DNA from 4 places in the Vreelandella titanicae genome. Region 1 is predicted to be linked to each of the others. Evidence: predicted binding sites of a transcription regulator. Region 1 holds the regulator's gene; each other region holds the start of a gene.
What was found. Region 1 encodes sigma-54, which starts transcription at its own class of promoters, with help from an activator protein. Its sites were predicted from a motif close to TGGCACNNNNNTTGCTNT; they were not measured.
Positions count from the first base shown of each region.

Region 1 (4,262 bases):
TATTGTGGCGACGACCTACCCGACCTAGCGGCTATCAAACGTTGCGGCGTCGGCATTACCGTGCCAAACGCGCCGGACTATATGCATACCCACGCCGACTGGACTACCCAACGCCTGGGTGGCCACGGTGCCGTACGTGAGATCTGCGATACGCTGCTTGAATCTCAAGGACACTGGGGCGCGGTGCTCGACACCTATCTGCACGGCCGCACGTAAATGTTTAAACGCTTTAAAGTACGCCTCTGGTTAGCCGGGCTAGTCATCGCACTAGGGATTCTGCTGGTATGGCTTGACCCCCGCGGGCCTCAAGACACCAGCATCGATCCCGAAGCACAGGCTCAGGAACCTGGCCACGTGCTGGAAAATGCTGAGATTACCCTATTCGGGGATAACGGCAGTGTCATGCAGTCGCTAAAAACACCGCGCCTTATCCATACCCCGCAGCGCAGCGAAACCTGGACGGAAGAGCCCGAGGCAGTACTGTATGACAGCGAAAACCGTCAGTGGCTGGCCAGCGCCGATGTAGGCACGCTCAACACCGCTACCCAAGCCCTGCTGCTGTCAGGCTCGGCTCGACTGTTTGCACCAGATGAAGGCTGGCAGCTAGATACCGAGCTACTGCACTATGATGGCCTCGAGCAGCATGCATGGAGTGACACACCGGTATTGATGCAGCAACCGCCGCAGCAAATGAGCGCTTCACGTATGGACGTTTGGCTTAACACCAGCCAGGTTCGCTTAACGGATAATGTGCGCGGCACGCACCCCCCAGCCACACAACGCTAATAGGAACCGCCATGAAAGCCATTATTTCCCCAGCCCTGCTCTACACTGCACTGTTCGGTTTAGCGATACCTTTATCAGTATTAGCCCAAACCAACTCATCTTCCCAGACCCCAGTGGAAGTGGAAGCCGACCGTTTAGATCTTGATCAGCGGGCAGGCACAGCTGTTTACACTGGGGATGTGGACATTCGCCAAGGCGAAATGCAACTGCGCGGCGAGCGGGTAGAGATCAAACGTAACGACGCGGGCGAACTCTCGACAGCCACCGCCACCGGTGAGCGCGCCTACTTGCGCCATCAAGGCGAAGGGCAAGATGGCCCCACGGAAGGCTGGGCGCGGCGGATTATTTATCACGTCGCCGAGCGTCGCGTAGAGCTGATCGACCAAGCCGAACTGACCCAGAAAGAGGACACCTTTAGCGGCGGTCGCCTTGAGTATTTTATTGACCGAGAAGTGATTCAAGCGCGCTCTGACGTTGACGGCAGCGAGCCCCAGCGCATACGCATGACCCTTCAGCCTGAACAATAGGGAGCTTAGCTGTGGCCACTGCTGACACTGCGCCGATCAAAACCCTTTATGCCCACCACCTGGCTAAAAGCTACAAACGCCGCCGAGTGGTCAAAGACATCAATCTGGAGATCTCCCAAGGCAGTGTCGTTGGCCTTTTGGGCCCCAACGGCGCGGGCAAAACCACCTCATTTTATATGATTGTTGGGCTGGTCAAATCCGACGCTGGCAAGGTGGGTATCGACGATGTGGATTTAACGCGCGCCCCCATGCACGAGCGCGCAGCCGCGGGGATTGGCTACCTACCTCAAGAGGCGTCTATTTTCCGCAAACTCTCGGTTGCCGAGAATATTATGGCGATACTCGAGACCCGCAAAGAGCTTAACCGCAGCGACCGCGAGCAGCGTCTGGAAGCGCTACTCGAAGACTTCCATATTACCCATATTCGCGACAACCTGGGCATGAGCCTTTCGGGCGGCGAGCGCAGGCGTGTAGAAATAGCCCGCTCGCTAGCCACAGAGCCCGCTTTTATTCTGCTCGATGAGCCTTTTGCGGGCGTTGACCCCATCTCGGTAGGTGAGATTAAAACCATCATTCGTGCACTGAAACAGCGCCATATCGGCGTGCTGATCACCGATCACAACGTGCGTGAAACACTAGATATTTGCGACATCGCCTATATCGTCGGCGATGGGCAAATTATCGCCAGTGGCTCACCCGCCTCGATTCTCACCAACCAAAAAGTAAGGGATGTGTATTTGGGTGCCGATTTTCGCCTGTAATGTTTTTGCCTTAATCGCCCCTAAATAGCGCTTTAAAACAACTTTACTACCAATGGCATGCTTATTGCACTTGCGCCAAGCACTCACTCGCACTAGGGTGGAGCATTCTGATTAACGAGTGGTTCTCAGATGGTCATGAAAGCTTCTCTCCAACTGCGTATCGGCACACAGCTGACCATGACGCCCCAGTTGCAGCAGGCCATTGCGCTGCTGCAACTCTCTACGCTGGATCTTCGTCAAGAAATTCAGCAGGCCCTTGATGCCAATCCCATGCTGGAGCAGGAAGATGAGTTTAGTGAGCAGGCTGTCAGCGAGCCTAAGGAAGAAGAGTGGTCAGAGAGCATCCCTACTGAGCTCTCGGTAGATAGCGACTGGTCAGATACCTATCAAGATATGGGAAGCCAGGGGGGCAGCAGCAGCGAAGGCCCCGACTTTGAGCGTCAGGCAGCCGGTCAGAGCCTGCATGGCCACCTGCTGTGGCAACTCGCCATGACCGATTTTAGCGCTCGCGAGCAGCTTGTCGCGGAAAGTTTAATCGACGCGCTAGACGCCAACGGCTACCTGACCCAGCCGCTCAACGACATCCGTGAAGGGCTTCGTGCCCAGAGCATTGACGGGCTAAGCCAGCGCGAAGTGGAAACCATTCTACTCAAGCTCCAGCAGTTTGAGCCGACCGGCATATTTGCCCGTGACTTGCGTGAATGCTTGATGCTGCAGCTCGCCGCCCTCCCCGATGATACGCCACTGCTGGTTCCCGCCCGCCGTTTAGTGCGGCAGTTTCTCGAAGCGCTTGGCAAAGACGATATGCGCCTGCTGAAACGCCGTCTAGGGCTCGACGACGAACAGCTGGCCGATGTCATCCTGCTTATTCGCAGCCTAGACCCACGGCCAGGCAGCGCTTACGGCGACACCGACGACAGCTATGTCACCCCCGATCTAGTCGTCCGCCACGATAATGAAGGCTGGCATTTAGAGCTCAACCCCGAGGCCCTGCCACGACTGCGCATTCAGCCCGACTACGCCAGCTTGATTAAGCGTGCGGATAAAAGCGATGACAACCAGTTTCTCAAAGAGCACCTCCAGGAAGCGCGCTGGTTGATCAAGAGCCTTTCTAGCCGAAACGATACGCTGCTGCGTGTTGGTCGCGAAATCATTACCCGCCAGATTGGCTTTTTAGAGCACGGCGAAGAAGCCATGAAACCACTGATACTGGCCGACATTGCCGAAGCCGTGGAGATGCACGAGTCGACTATTTCACGGGTAACGACGCAAAAATATATCCATACACCCCGTGGTGTGTTTGAACTCAAATACTTTTTCTCAAGCCAGGTGAGCGGCCAAGATGGCGACAGCCACTCCAGCACCGCCATCCGGGCACGACTCAAGAAACTGATTCAAGAGGAGCCGCCCGGCAAGCCACTTTCAGACAGCCGCTTAGTGACGCTATTAGGCGAAGGAGGAATTCAAGTGGCGCGTCGTACGGTGGCGAAATACCGTGAAGCCATGGGCATTCCCTCTTCCAGTGAACGGCGTCGTTTGCGCTAACTGCGTTAACGTTTCAGGGAAACTCTCGACAAGGGCTTTGCAACGCGGCAAAAAGGGTTACAATCGAAGTACAGTCCGATGGATAAGGAGCACGTCAATGCAAGTAAATATCACTGGTCATCACGTAGAACTGACTGACGCCTTGCGTGACTATGTCAACGAAAAGCTTGAGCGTGTAGAGCGCCATTACGACAATATAACTACGGTGCAAGTCACCTTATCAGTGGAGAAAGAGCGCCAGCAGGCCGCCTGTACGCTGCACGCCGCAGGTGCTGACTTACATGCGGAAGCCCTAGACAGTGATATGTACGCCGCTATCGACGCACTAGCGGACAAAATCGACCGTCAACTCGTTAAACACAAGGAAAAAGCACAAGCTCGCGCCCAAGGCGCCGGTGTGCGTTAATTCAATGACGTTGGAAACCATACTCCCCCCGGAACGCGTTCTGTTCGACGTCCCCGGGGGCAGCAAAAAAAGGGTGCTGGAGTTTTACAGCACCTTTATCGCCCAAAATATTCCCAGCCTGGACAGCCAAGAAGTGTTTAGCCGTTTAATCGGCCGCGAGCGCTTAGGCAGTACGGGTATTGGTAACGGCGTGGCTATTCCTCATGCGCGTAGCCCCCACTGCAACGCCCCTATCGC
Region 1 covers NZ_CP059082.1:4,176,605-4,180,866, forward strand. The annotation lists gene HZS52_RS19325 (KdsC family phosphatase) at 1-216, shown strand, start outside; gene lptC (LPS export ABC transporter periplasmic protein LptC) at 217-786, shown strand; gene lptA (lipopolysaccharide transport periplasmic protein LptA) at 798-1,313, shown strand; gene lptB (LPS export ABC transporter ATP-binding protein) at 1,325-2,074, shown strand; gene HZS52_RS19345 (RNA polymerase factor sigma-54) at 2,204-3,619, shown strand; gene hpf (ribosome hibernation-promoting factor, HPF/YfiA family) at 3,717-4,025, shown strand; gene HZS52_RS19355 (PTS sugar transporter subunit IIA) at 4,030-4,262, shown strand, end outside.

Region 2 (4,262 bases), 360 kb from region 1:
AGATTAAGCTGCTCACAGCGGGCGCGAGTCATCGGCATGCAGATCAAGCCGCGGGCGAAACGGGCCATAAAGTTGATATGCTCGGCCTGCACTTTTTCGGCGGCCATGATGATATCACCTTCATTTTCGCGATCCTCATCGTCCATGAGAATCACCATTTTGCCCTGGCGGATATCGTCCACCAGCTCGGCGATAGGGGCTAAGCCTCTAGAGGAGGGGTGCGCCATGGAATCTCCAATAAGTGTTGTCACGATAGCTTGTCAGGATAGGTTATCGAGAAAGAGTGTCGCGAGAGTGAGTCACGATTTTGCGCGTCAGGGTACCTTGCTCTCGCAAAATTCGCCAGATGCGCTAGTCGCTAGAGGGGATGCAATAATGCGCCAATCGCGCCCTACTGCTCGCATATCGTGAATGGTTAACCGCCGCTGATCGGCCATACGTGAGAGCCCTGGCAACGCAAAAAGGGGCCGCGCTTCGCCGCCTAACAGTGTGGGGGCAACAAACAGCTGTAGCTCATCGACCAACGCCGCATCGAGCATAGCGCCCGCCAATGTCGCTCCGGTTTCCACCAGCAGTTCATTAACCTGTTCATTTTCGGCTAACCACTGCAGCATTGCCACTAAATCGATACGGCCATCGCTACCGGCGGGCAACACCTGTACTTCAGCGCCCGCCTGAGTTAACCGTTCCCGCTTCTCTTCCAAGTGGTCTGATGTGGTGATCACTAGCGTACGCCCAGGCTCGCTTAAACAGGCTGCCGCCAGAGGTAGGCGCAAGTGGGTATCTAAAATCACCCGCAGGGGCTGGCGGTGAACCACTTGGTCTGCGTTGTTCAGCTGTAACTGCTCTGCTCGTAACGTCAGCCGAGAGTCGTCCATAATGAGCGACTCAACGCCGCTTAATATCGCGCTGGAGCGTGCCCGTAGCCGCTGCACCTGGGTGCGTGCTTCAGGCCCGGTGATCCACTGAGACTCCCCCGACCCCATGGCGGTACGACCATCTAGACTCATCGCCATTTTCAGGCGCACAAAGGGACGCTGCTGGGTCATGCGAGCAATAAAGCCGGGATTCAGAGCGCGCGCGTCACTCTCTAATAACCCCACCGCCACCTCAACACCCGCCTCTTCAAGCAGACGAATACCGCGGCCACTCACCTGCGGGTTCGGATCCACCATGGCAACCACTACCCGCGACACCTTCGCTTCCTGGAGCGCCACCGCGCAGGGGCCAGTGCGGCCGGTGTGGGAACAAGGCTCCAGGGTGACGTACGCGGTCGCGCCCAGGGCTTGCTCACCAGCATCATTCAACGCGTGAATTTCGGCGTGGGGTTCACCGGCACACAGGTGAAAGCCTTCACCGACAATCTGCTCGTCACGCACAATCACACAGCCGACCCGCGGGTTGGGATCCGTGGTGTATAAGCCTTTTTGCGCCAGTTGCAGCGCCCGAGCCATATAGCGGTGGTCGGCTTGGCTAAAGACAGCACTCATTTTGACGACTCGCTGCCATGGCCCAGTCGGGAAGAGGGCTCTTGGGACAGCCGGTCAATCTCAGCGCGAAATTCATCCAGATCCTGGAACTTGCGATATACCGAAGCAAAGCGGATATAGGCTACGTGATCGAGGGTTTTAAGCGCTTGCATGACCGACTCGCCAATATCACGGGCGTTGATTTCGCGATCGCCCCGGGCACGTAAGGTTTGGCGGATGCGCTCTACCGCCGCTTCAATGGCTTCTGCACTGACCGGACGCTTTTCCAGCGCACGCAACATACCTGCCCGCAGTTTGGCTTCATTAAAGCTCTCGCGGGAGCCGTCGGACTTCACCACCCGCGGCATTACCAATTCTGCGGTTTCGTAGGTGGTAAAGCGCTCTTGGCAGCTCGCACACTGGCGTCGACGGCGTACCTGATCACCATCCGCTACCAGGCGCGAATCAGTCACTCGAGTATCGTTTGCACCACAAAAAGGGCAATGCATGGCGGTCAACCTGTTGTCAGCTCGTGTCGGCGTACCGCACGAGTTAGCGTGTTATAACCTGTCAATGTGTGTGCTATTAATAGCGTTTTAGCAGTAGTAACTGCCACAAGCTAATGTATCTTAGCGTTTAAACGCGGTATCAACCTCGTATTGTAACGATTTGGCACACAAGCTGCAGCGTTTGTGGCAGATTGTTTATCAGGAGCTACCCATGCCCCCCTTTGAGCAGACCGTTAACGACTACCTCAGCCACCTTTATGGCCCCAGGGCGGGGGAAGTGCAGCGCCGTTTAAACCAGCGTCTAGCGCATTTTCAGTCGCTTGCCCCATTTTCATCCAGCTCCGGTAGAACCAGCACTAAAAATGCACCCTCTTGGAGCGAAAAAGATCAGTGGGTGATCAGCTACGGTGACTCGATTATTGAAGATGGTGTGCCGCCGTTGGCAGTGCTTAGCGATTTTCTTCAAGCGCGGTTGGGCGATCGCATCAGCGGTGTACATGTACTGCCCTTCTTTCCCTGGAGCAGCGACGACGGCTTTTCGGTGATCCACTACCGGGAAGTGAACCCCGATCTTGGTGATTGGTCGCACATCCGCGAACTCGCCAGCCATTACGACTTAATGGCCGACCTGGTGCTCAATCACGTCTCACGGGAGTCTCTCTGGTTTGTGGATTACCTGAGCGGCAGCCTGCCCGGCCGCGACTACTTTATCGAAGTCGATCCAGAGACCGATGTCTCCCAGGTGGTGCGCCCACGCAGCAGCCCGCTGCTGGTGCCCATTTCCACCCGGCGTGGCACCCGCTACCTGTGGGCGACGTTCTCCGAAGACCAGCTTGACCTGAACTTTGAAAATCCGGATGTGCTGCTGGAGTTCGTGGGTATTTTGCTGTTCTACCTGGAGCAAGGAACGCGGATTGTACGTTTGGATGCGGTGGCCTTTCTGTGGAAGCGGCTGGGTACTGCCTGCATTCACCTGCCGGAAACCCACACTGTGGTGCGGCTGCTACGAGCGATTGTGGATCACGTGGCCCCAGGTACCCTGTTAATCACCGAAACCAATGTGCCCCACCAGGAAAATATCAGTTATTTTGGCTTGGATCGGTTGCCAGCGGGGGACCCCGACGAAGCCCATATGGTGTATCAGTTTGCCCTCCCCCCGCTGCTATTGCACACCCTCACCCGGGGCGAAGCGAGCACCTTACAAACCTGGCTTGCCAGCCTTCCGGTACTGCCCGACCAATGCACCTACCTCAACTTTACGGCCAGCCACGACGGCATTGGCGTTCGCCCCTTGGAAGGTTTATTGCCCGATCACGAGCGGGATGCGCTGCTGGAGCTGATGCACCGTTTCGGAGGCTTTGTCAGCATGCGTAGCAACCCCGATGGAAGCGATACGCCCTATGAGATCAATATCACCTGGTTTGAAGCCATGCGCGGCACCCGCCGCGGCCCCGACCCGTGGCAGGTAGCGCGTTTTCTATGCAGCCAAGCAATTATGCTGAGTTTGCAAGGTATCCCCGCGCTGTATATTCACACCCTAACTGGCACACTCAATGACGTGGAAGGCGTTGAGCGCAGTGGGCGGCTACGTTCGATCAACCGCCGGCGCTGGCAGCGTAGCGAGCTAGACCTGCTGTTAGATAGCCCTTCAACGCCCACCCACGATGTTTTTCACGCCTTAAACCGGCTATTAGACCAGCGCCGTCAAGAGCCCTGCTTTCACCCCAATGCCGCCCAGCGGGTGTTAGTCTCGGCACCGGAACTGCTGGCGGTAGAGCGCGGCCCACTGCACGATGGCCGCCGATTACTGGCGCTGTACAACGTCACCGATCTGCCGCTTCCCTTAGAAAACGTGGGCGAGGCAGTTACCCAGGCACTTGAAAAACACGCCTGGCAAGCGCTGGATCCTGGCAACCCATGGATTCCCGAAGGCACGCTACCGCCATACGCGGTACGCTGGCTGGTAGCTGATCGTTAACACCATTTCGTTAATACCATTGAGAAATCTAAAGTTTCAAAAATCGTAAGTTTCAAAAACCGTAAGTTGCGACATATTGCCCCAGTTATAAAGCGCATAATCCCTAAATAATGTTGTGCTGCGATAATCGCAACACGGCATTATTTTAGGGATTACCAGCACTAAGGCGGCGGTTATTAAATCTCTAGCCTCTCACTCTTATTCAAACAAGGCGCTGCAATGCACTTAAAACGTCACGCTGGCATAAGTGGTTTTCTCCTGCTGGCAGGATTGGTCGGCACCTCTGCGAGCTATGCCGATGAGCTC
Region 2 covers NZ_CP059082.1:4,531,752-4,536,013, forward strand. The annotation lists gene ribBA (bifunctional 3,4-dihydroxy-2-butanone-4-phosphate synthase/GTP cyclohydrolase II) at 1-227, opposite strand, end outside; gene ribD (bifunctional diaminohydroxyphosphoribosylaminopyrimidine deaminase/5-amino-6-(5-phosphoribosylamino)uracil reductase RibD) at 315-1,490, opposite strand; gene nrdR (transcriptional regulator NrdR) at 1,487-1,978, opposite strand; gene HZS52_RS20895 (sugar phosphorylase) at 2,190-3,956, shown strand; gene dsbG (thiol:disulfide interchange protein DsbG) at 4,176-4,262, shown strand, end outside.
Region 2: a site for sigma-54 is predicted at 2,140-2,157, ahead of HZS52_RS20895 (sugar phosphorylase). Genes of this name have one in related genera too.

Region 3 (4,262 bases), 480 kb from region 1:
GTCTTCGTGACCCGGTGTATCCAGCAGATTGACGATGCGGCCGCCGTAGGGGAACTGCATCACCGAGGTCGTTACCGAGATCCCCCGCTCCTGCTCCATCTTCATCCAGTCTGACGTTGCATGGCGATCGTTACGCTTGCTCTTCACCGAGCCGGCTAACTGGATGGCATTCCCAAATAGCAGCATTTTTTCGGTAATGGTGGTTTTACCGGCGTCGGGGTGCGAAATAATAGCGAATGTCCTGCGAAGCTCGGCTTCACGGGCTAATTGAGTCTCTTTCATTGTGCCTCTTCAAATATAGGGTCTCATTCGCAGCACTCACTCAGCAGCTTTCGCTAACTGGCCACCGCGCGTTGAGCCATGTCCATTGCGACAATTGTAACGCTTGGAGGCGGCTTTTGTCGCGGGTGGCGTCAAATGTGACGCTCTTGAAAAAGGCCAAAAAAAACGCTGAACAAGTCAGCGTTTTAATCTTACAAAGTGGCACAAGGCCGATGTTAACCACCACCAAAGCCGGGGGCTAGGCGAAGGTATTTACCTGCGTACCTAGGGTGCCCTCTTTAGCTAAATCTGGTTGCGCGCCAGTATCGGCAGAGGCCATTATTTCAGTTACTTGATCAGCTTGCGTATCCAAAGCTTCTTTGAAAACCTGCATTTGAGCCTGTTCGGCGGTTTGCGCCTGATTCATATACAGCGATGCACTGACTGAACTGCTGATGCCTACATCCATATATCCACCTCATGGTGTGCAAATGTACTTATAAACTAGCAAAGCATTAGATCACGCGCAAAGATACCGTCTCTATTACTGGTGCTAGCGTCTATTACTATCGGCCTAACTCGCCTGATCATTAATAAATAAAGCGCTAGTTAGAACCTATCAGCACGAAATGGTGCCATATCGATGGCCGTGGGCTGCCCCTCCATCATATCCGCCATTAGATGACCAGTGGCGGGCCCCAGAGTGAACCCCTGATGGCCATGGCCAAAGGCAAGCCACAACCCTGGATGCCTTGGCGCAGGCCCAATCACTGGCTTCATATCGGGCAAACAGGGGCGCGCGCCTTTCCAAGGGGCGTCATCGCGTCGCTCGCCCAAGGGGAACACGCTGCGTGCCACTTTCTCGGCGGCGCCCAGTTGATTGACATCAGCAGGCGCATCCAAGCGATCCAGCTCAGCGCCGGTAGTCAAGCGAACCCCTGCGTTCATCGGCGCCAGCAGGTAGCCCACCTCGGCATCCATAACCCAGAAATTTAGCTTGGCTGGCGCTTGAGGCGCGTAGTGCATGTGGTAGCCACGTTTTACAAAGGTAGGAAAGTGGTAGCCCAATTCTTTTAGCCAGCTTCCCGCCCAGGGCCCTAGCGCCACGACGACGTCATCTACTTCTAACGCTTCAGCAGCGGTATTGACCTGCCAGCGATCACCCATTTGCTGAACCGACTTGATATCCGACTGCAAAATACGCCCGCCATCATTACTAAACGCTTGGGCGTAAGCCGCGACCAATCCACCTGGATCAGCAACCGTCCAGGGATCAAGCCAGTGAATTGCGCCGATAATGGTGTCACTCAAAGAGGGCTCTTTCTGCGCAAGAGCCGCCTTATCCAGTTGCTCAAACTGCACGCCATAAAGGCGCCGTGCTTCTTCGGCCTCGGTTATCCGCGCAGCAAGTTTTTCAGGCGTGCGATATAGCTCAAGCCACCCCTGCCTGCGCACCAAGTGATCAGCGCCTGCGGCTTCAATCATCGGGCCGTGGGTTTTTAGCGAAAGCTGAATCAGTGAGGCGTATTCCGGCACGATTTTCTGGTAAGTCTTCGGCGCTGAGTTCATCCAGTAGCGCAATAGCGGGGAGGCGGCGTTGACCATACCCGCGGGGCGGTAACGAATATCTACCCGACGGTTAGGTAAAACGCTGAGGAGCGTTTTAACGTCGCGGGGAAAAGGGTAAGGCCTTACCGCTTCCCGCTGAATGATACCCGCATTGCCAAACGAGGTTTCGCGGCCAGGCTGAAGGCGATCTACCAGGGTCACCTCATGCCCACGCTGGCGCAGATGCCAGGCAATGCTGACACCGACCATGCCTGCTCCCAAAACTACCGTTTGACGCGCCATCTTGATGCACTCCCTTTTCAGCGTTTATGAACCACAATTGAAGATCTATAACTAATTGAAAAATATCACCAATCAATGCGCATTAACACAGTAGAAAACGCTATTTTATTTCTAAAAATCAGTAATTAATGCTGCCATTAGCGTTAAAAAGGATGACTTCACTATTAGCGGCATAACAATTGCTTAGTTTCTATTAGGAAACCTGAATAGCAGTCAGTTAGCACCGGTGCAACGGTTCCCCCTCCTTCCGCTTAAAACAAACAAAGCACCAAAAAGAAGCGCACTTGCACCAAAAGATACTAAGGAAAACACCATGCCTACCACGCTAAATTTGGACAGCTCGTTGCTCGATATGCTCTGGGTGCTCTGGGCCGCTGCTCTGGTATTTGTGATGCAAGCTGGCTTTCTCTGCCTGGAAGCGGGCACTACGCGCACCAAGAATGCTATCAACGTCGCTATGAAAAACGTAGCGGACTTTGCCATTGCCGTCAGTATTTTTTGGTTAGTCGGTTTTGGTCTCATGTTTGGCGACTCTCACCACGGCTTAATCGGCACAACGCTGTTTGGTTGGCAATTAGAAGCCTCCAGCCACTGGGTGATTACCGTTTTTATTTTCCAAGCAATGTTCTGCGCCACCGCCGCTACCATTGTGTCGGGCGCAGTGGCAGAACGTATGCCCTTTTTAGCCTATACCTGGACGGCCCTCTGGATAGCCTTGGTTATCTATCCGGTTTTTGGGCATTGGGCATGGGGCGGGCTTTTGGATGGCGCGGAAGGCTGGTTAGGGGCGCTAGGGTTTGTCGACTTTGCGGGCTCCACGGTCGTACATAGCGTAGGCGGTTGGGGTCGCCCTGGCAGCGGTACTGTGTATTGGGCCACGCAGCGGACGCTTCAGCCACGGTAAACCACCTACTGCCTTCCCTTCAGGCAACTTACCCCTCGCCATGTTAGGCGCACTGTTTATGATCTTAGGCTGGTTTGGCTTTAACGGCGGTAGCACCCTGGCCGTTACCGAGCAAATACCCAGCATAATAGCCAATACTGTTTTGGGCGCCGTCGGCGGCATCCTTTCGGGCATGCTGATGGGGCTACGCACTCGGCGCTACGCCGACGTTATGTATGCGATTAATGGCGCCATTGCGGGCTTGGTCGCCGTCACCGCCAGCGCTCATGTGATCTCCTTATCGGCGGCATTTGGGCTGGGTGCGGTTAGTGGCGTACTGATGGTACTGACCAGCGAATGGCTGATAAGCAAACATATTGATGATGCAGTCAGCGCCATACCCTCGCACCTCGTCGCGGGCGTATGGGGTACGCTAGCACTGCCCTGGGTCGCTGACTTAACACTGATGGATAGTGGCTTGTCGCGATCCGCTCAGTTTGGCGTTCAGTTGATCGGTGTTGTGGTGTGCGGCGTTTGGAGCTTTGGCAGCGCCTGGCTACTGTTCCGCATTACCCGGCGCTTCCTGCCCATACGCGTCTCACCTGAAGCAGAAAAGATGGGCCTCAATCTCGCCGAGCATGGCGCCAAAAATGAGTTGAACCAACTGCTTGAGCATATGCGCCAGCATGAACAGCAGGGTGATATGCGCCAGCGAATTGACGCCGACCCGTTTACCGAAGTGGGCGAAATAGCGGCGAGCTATAATCGCGTAACCGCTGCCCTTGAAAGCGCCGTTGGACATACCCGCGTGATGCTTCGCAATCTCCGCGATGGCGTGATTACCTGGCAGGCAGACGGCACCCTGACCAGCCTTAACCCTGGAGCGGAGCAACTCTTCGAGGTCGACGCCAAACAGATTATTGGCCAACCTGTCTCGCAGCTATTGCCAACCCGCTCCCTCAGCCCCGGAGCACGCCATGAAATTAAACGCCGCTGCGCAGATATGCAGGTGCGCCACCTGGAAATACAAGTCAGCGAAGGAGCCAGCGGTTCCGCGTCAGAGCGCTCAGGGATGGTGCGCGATATTACCGAGCGCAAACAGCTGCAGGAGCAGTTAAACCGCGAACGCGACCTTGCCCGTACTACCCTGGCATCGATCGGTGATGGCGTTATTACCTGCGACGCTAGTGGCAACGTAACGTTTATCAATGCGGAAGCTAAGCGCTTGACCGGATGGACACTCGAAGAGGCCATGGATAAACCCATT
Region 3 covers NZ_CP059082.1:3,692,441-3,696,702, forward strand. The annotation lists gene HZS52_RS17080 (peptide chain release factor 3) at 1-282, opposite strand, end outside; gene HZS52_RS17085 (putative motility protein) at 521-730, opposite strand; gene HZS52_RS17090 (NAD(P)/FAD-dependent oxidoreductase) at 871-2,112, opposite strand; gene HZS52_RS24660 (ammonium transporter) at 2,426-3,016, shown strand; gene HZS52_RS24470 (EAL domain-containing protein) at 2,982-4,262, shown strand, end outside.
Region 3: a site for sigma-54 is predicted at 2,281-2,298, ahead of HZS52_RS24660 (ammonium transporter). Genes of this name have one in related genera too.

Region 4 (4,262 bases), 2.2 Mb from region 1:
CGATTTTGCCGTGCTGCATCAGAATCACACGATCACCCATGCTCATGGCTTCCACCTGATCGTGGGTGACGTAGATAACCGTCATATCCAGGCGACTTTGTAGTGCTTTGATTTCCCGGCGCATGTCGCTGCGCAGCCGGGCGTCCAGGTTGGATAGCGGTTCATCCATCAGGCAGATCGGGTGTTCGGAAATAACCGAGCGCGCCAAAGCAACCCGCTGGCGTTGGCCGCCGGAAAGTTGGGCGGGTTTGCGGTATAGGTAATCGGTTAAATCGACCAGTTCGGCCACCTTGGCCAGCCGCTGGCGCTGCTCGGCTTTGGGTACCTTGCGGCTGCGCAGGCCAAACACGATATTGTCAGCCACACTCAAATGCGGAAACAGCGCGTAGGACTGAAACACCATGCTCAGCCCACGGTCGCCGGGCGGCAGGTGTGTGACGTCGCGCTCGCCGATATGTATACGTCCGTTGCTGGCCTCTTCCAGGCCCGCGATCATACGTAGCGTGGTGGATTTACCGCAGCCTGAAGGGCCCAGCAGAATAACAAATTGCCCAGGCGTGACATCGAAGGAGATTTCATCGACGGCAGTGGTCGCGTCCCAACGTTTAGTGACGCGCTCCAGGCGAATACGCGATTGGTTTGACATAGCACACACATCACCGGCTGTTGGTTGTTATTGGTTCAGCTTGTGTTGAAGGTGTTGCCGTTTCATGACACTTACATGGATGGTTGATGACACCCGCTGTGTCAAGATAAAAATTCACTTGGTCACTGTAATGCCATAGCGCTGAAGCCTGCGCACCACGCTGGATTGGCTGATGCCCAGCCGCTCGGCAATGGCATAGGTGCTGGGGAGTGTGTTGCACAGCTCTTCAAGCGTTTCACGCTCCAGCCGCGCTAGGTACTGCTTGAGGGTTTCCTGGGGCTCGAGTGCTACTGCCGACCTTGCTGGCGAGGCGCTCGGCAAGTTGGCCGGGAACTGTTCGGCGTGAGGGAGTGCGGTGGGCTCCTCGATTTGATCGGTGGGGCTGGAAAGCCAAGCTCTCTCTAGCCAGTTCTCCAGCTCGCGGACGTTACCCGGCCATTCGCTGCCCATCAGTGTCGACCAAACGCGGGTATCAAGAATTTTTTGCCGCCCGTAGCGCTGGTTGAGCCGGTTTAAACACGCTTCAACCAGGTCGGGGATATCCTCCCGGCGGTCACGCAGTGGCGGCAGGGTGACCGGGATCACATTGAGGCGGTAGTAAAGATCCAGACGAAAAAGTCCTGCTTCTACTTGCTTGCCCAAATCCTGGTTGGTCGCCACGACCAAGCGAAAATTGACCTTGCGAGAGCGGGTGTCACCCAGTCGGGTCAAGCTACCGTCCTGAATCACCTTGAGCAGTTTGGTTTGCATTAGCAGCGGCAGCTCGCCTATTTCATCCAAAAACAGCGTACCGCCCTCGGCCTGCTCTAACAGCCCGGCTTTGCCCTGGCGGGCGGCACCGCTGAAAGCGCCGGGCTGGTAGCCAAACATCTCGGACTCAAACAGATTCTCTGGAATCGCCGCGCAGTTAACGTCGATAAAGGGGCCGTCACAGCGCTGGCTCCAGCGGTGTAGCTGCTTGGCAAAGGCGGTTTTACCCACACCTGATTCACCCAGCATCAGCACATTGGCATCCGAAGGGGCGACCCGCTTAAGCAGCAGCGCAATTTCACGCATCACGCTGCTACGCACCTGCAAATTGTCCAGGGCGTCATCCAACGCCTGCTCTTCCGCGTCTGGCGCTGCCTGACTGCGCTTTAAGTGTTCGCTAAAGCGTTTTTGCAGCAGCGCATATTCGTCCTGCAGTAACTGCAAGTCGGTTAAATCCCGCGAGCGGCTGATAATGCGCTCCAGCTTGCCGTCGACGAACACTGGGTAGGCTTCGGCAATCACCCGGCGGCCTGTTCCGGTGACTTGCATAATCTGCGCAGGCCGACGGGTGCGCATCACTTCCATGGTGATGGAGGGTTTGAGCACCCCGGCCGCTTGCAGTTGCTGCACACTGCTGGAGAGCAGCTCTTCTCTGGATACCCCGTAAACCGCTTCTGCTCCTGGGCTAATATCCACTATTTGCCCATCGCCACTGACGATAAAGAAGTGGTCGTTTGCGGTCTCCACAATGGTTCGCAGCACACGCCTGTCTATTTCACTCATCGCAGCCAACTCCTCTGAGTGATTCATTTATGAATCTTTGATACAAAAATGAATTAAAAAAGCCTCTAGTTGATTCATTTTTGCATCGTTTGGTCGCTAATCCCACCACTTTATAGGCATCTACGACTTGGCATGGTCTGTGCAATGACTTTAGAAGAGTAGTGAAAAGAGCTAGGCCAATACCTACACCGTGCTCACCGCCAAAAAATATAAGGAGATGTGTATGTCGGAGTTTAATCAGCCCTTGGGCGGAAACACCATGCCGCGCTTTGCAGGCCCTGCCACCATGATGCGCCTGCCCACCCAAGAGACAGCCGAGGGTTTGGATGCGGCATTTATTGGAATTCCCATGGATATCGGCACTTCAAACCGCCCCGGCACGCGGCTTGGACCACGCCAGATTCGTGATGAGTCGCGCATGCTGCGCCCCTACAATATGGCGACCCGTGCCGCGCCCTTTGAAAGCTTGCAAGTGGCCGATATCGGTGACGTACCCATCAATACGTTCCACCTGCCGAAAAGCGTCGACATCATCACCGCCTTTTACGATGACGTGCTGAAACATAACTGCATTCCGCTGACTCTGGGGGGGGAACATACGCTCACGCTGCCTATCCTTCGCGCCATGGCCAAAAAGCACGGCCCGGTGGGATTGATTCATATCGATGCTCACGCCGATGTCAATGAGCACATGTTCGGTGAGCCAATTGCCCACGGCACGCCGTTTCGCCGCGCCCAGGAGGAGGGCTTATTGGCCCATGGCAAGGTAGTGCAAATCGGCCTGCGTGGTACCGGCTATGCCGCTGAAGATTTTGACTGGTGCCGTGGTCAGGGTTTTCGCGTCGTTCCCGCCGAAGAGTGCTGGTATCGCTCTCTAGCGCCGTTGATGCAGGAAGTGCGCGAGCAGATGGGCGATATCCCGGTGTACATCAGTTTCGACATCGACGGCCTGGATCCTTCTGTTGCCCCCGGTACCGGCACGGTGGAGATGGGTGGACTGACCTCTAGCCAAGGATTGGAGCTGGTTCGCGGTGCCGCCGGGCTGAATATTGTCGGCGGCGACCTGGTGGAAGTATCTCCACCTTATGACCCCAGCGGCAACACCGCGCTGATGGGCGCCACACTGCTGTATGAAATGCTTTGCGTACTACCGGGCGTTAAACACAGCGAGTGACGCCGACCGAATAGATATCAAAGAAATAGCGACTAAATAAAAAAGTACTGACCTAGCCACGCCGCCAGTCCACCTCCAATAATCACTTCCAATGGGTGAACCCTATGTCGTATAGCAACGTTAAATCGGAACAGCCGACTTCGTCGGCACCGATACCCCGCGCGCACTTACTGAAATTTATCATTCCATCGCTAATTGGGGTGCTGCTGTTTCTCGTCCCTTTTCAAGTCGGCGATACCATTAACATCGGCATGGGCCTAATGGCCGATAGCCTGCAAACTCTGCTGGGCTCGGCGCTGCCAGCTATTGCGGTAGTCGTACTCTGCCTGTCGGTGGTAGCGACGATTTACGCCAAGCTAGCTAACCCTGCCTGGGCCAAAAAAGGCATGCTACATGAAATGTTTCATGTCGGTTCAGTGTGGTTGGTGATGCGCGTTTTAGGCGCACTGTTTGCTGTGATGACCTATTTTCAGTTTGGGCCTGAGTTCGTCACTGCGTCCTTTACCGGTGGAGTGATGCTCAATGATCTGGCGCCGGTACTATTAACATTCTTCTTCTTTGCCGCACTCCTACTGCCATTTCTGGTCGAGTTTGGCTTTATGGAGTTTATCGGCAGTATGGTACGTAAGCCGTTTCGGGTGATTTTTAATTTGCCGGGACGCAGCGCTATCGACGCCACCGCCTCATGGATGGGATCGGGTACCGTCGGTGTGCTTATCACCACGCAGCAGTACGAGCAGGGCTATTATAATGGTCGTGAAGCTTCGGTGATTGCCACCAACTTTTCCGTGGTGTCGATCGCGTTTGCGCTATTGGTCGCCAGCTTTGTCGATATCAACCACCTGTTTGTGCAGTTCTACTTCACGGTGGTGGTGTCCGGCTTGATCGCCGCGGTCATCGTGCCACGCC
Region 4 covers NZ_CP059082.1:1,929,178-1,933,439, forward strand. The annotation lists gene HZS52_RS08920 (ABC transporter ATP-binding protein) at 1-646, opposite strand, end outside; gene HZS52_RS08925 (sigma-54 interaction domain-containing protein) at 761-2,179, opposite strand; gene speB (agmatinase) at 2,403-3,353, shown strand; gene HZS52_RS08935 (YjiH family protein) at 3,458-4,262, shown strand, end outside.
Region 4: a site for sigma-54 is predicted at 2,308-2,325, ahead of speB (agmatinase). Genes of this name have one in related genera too.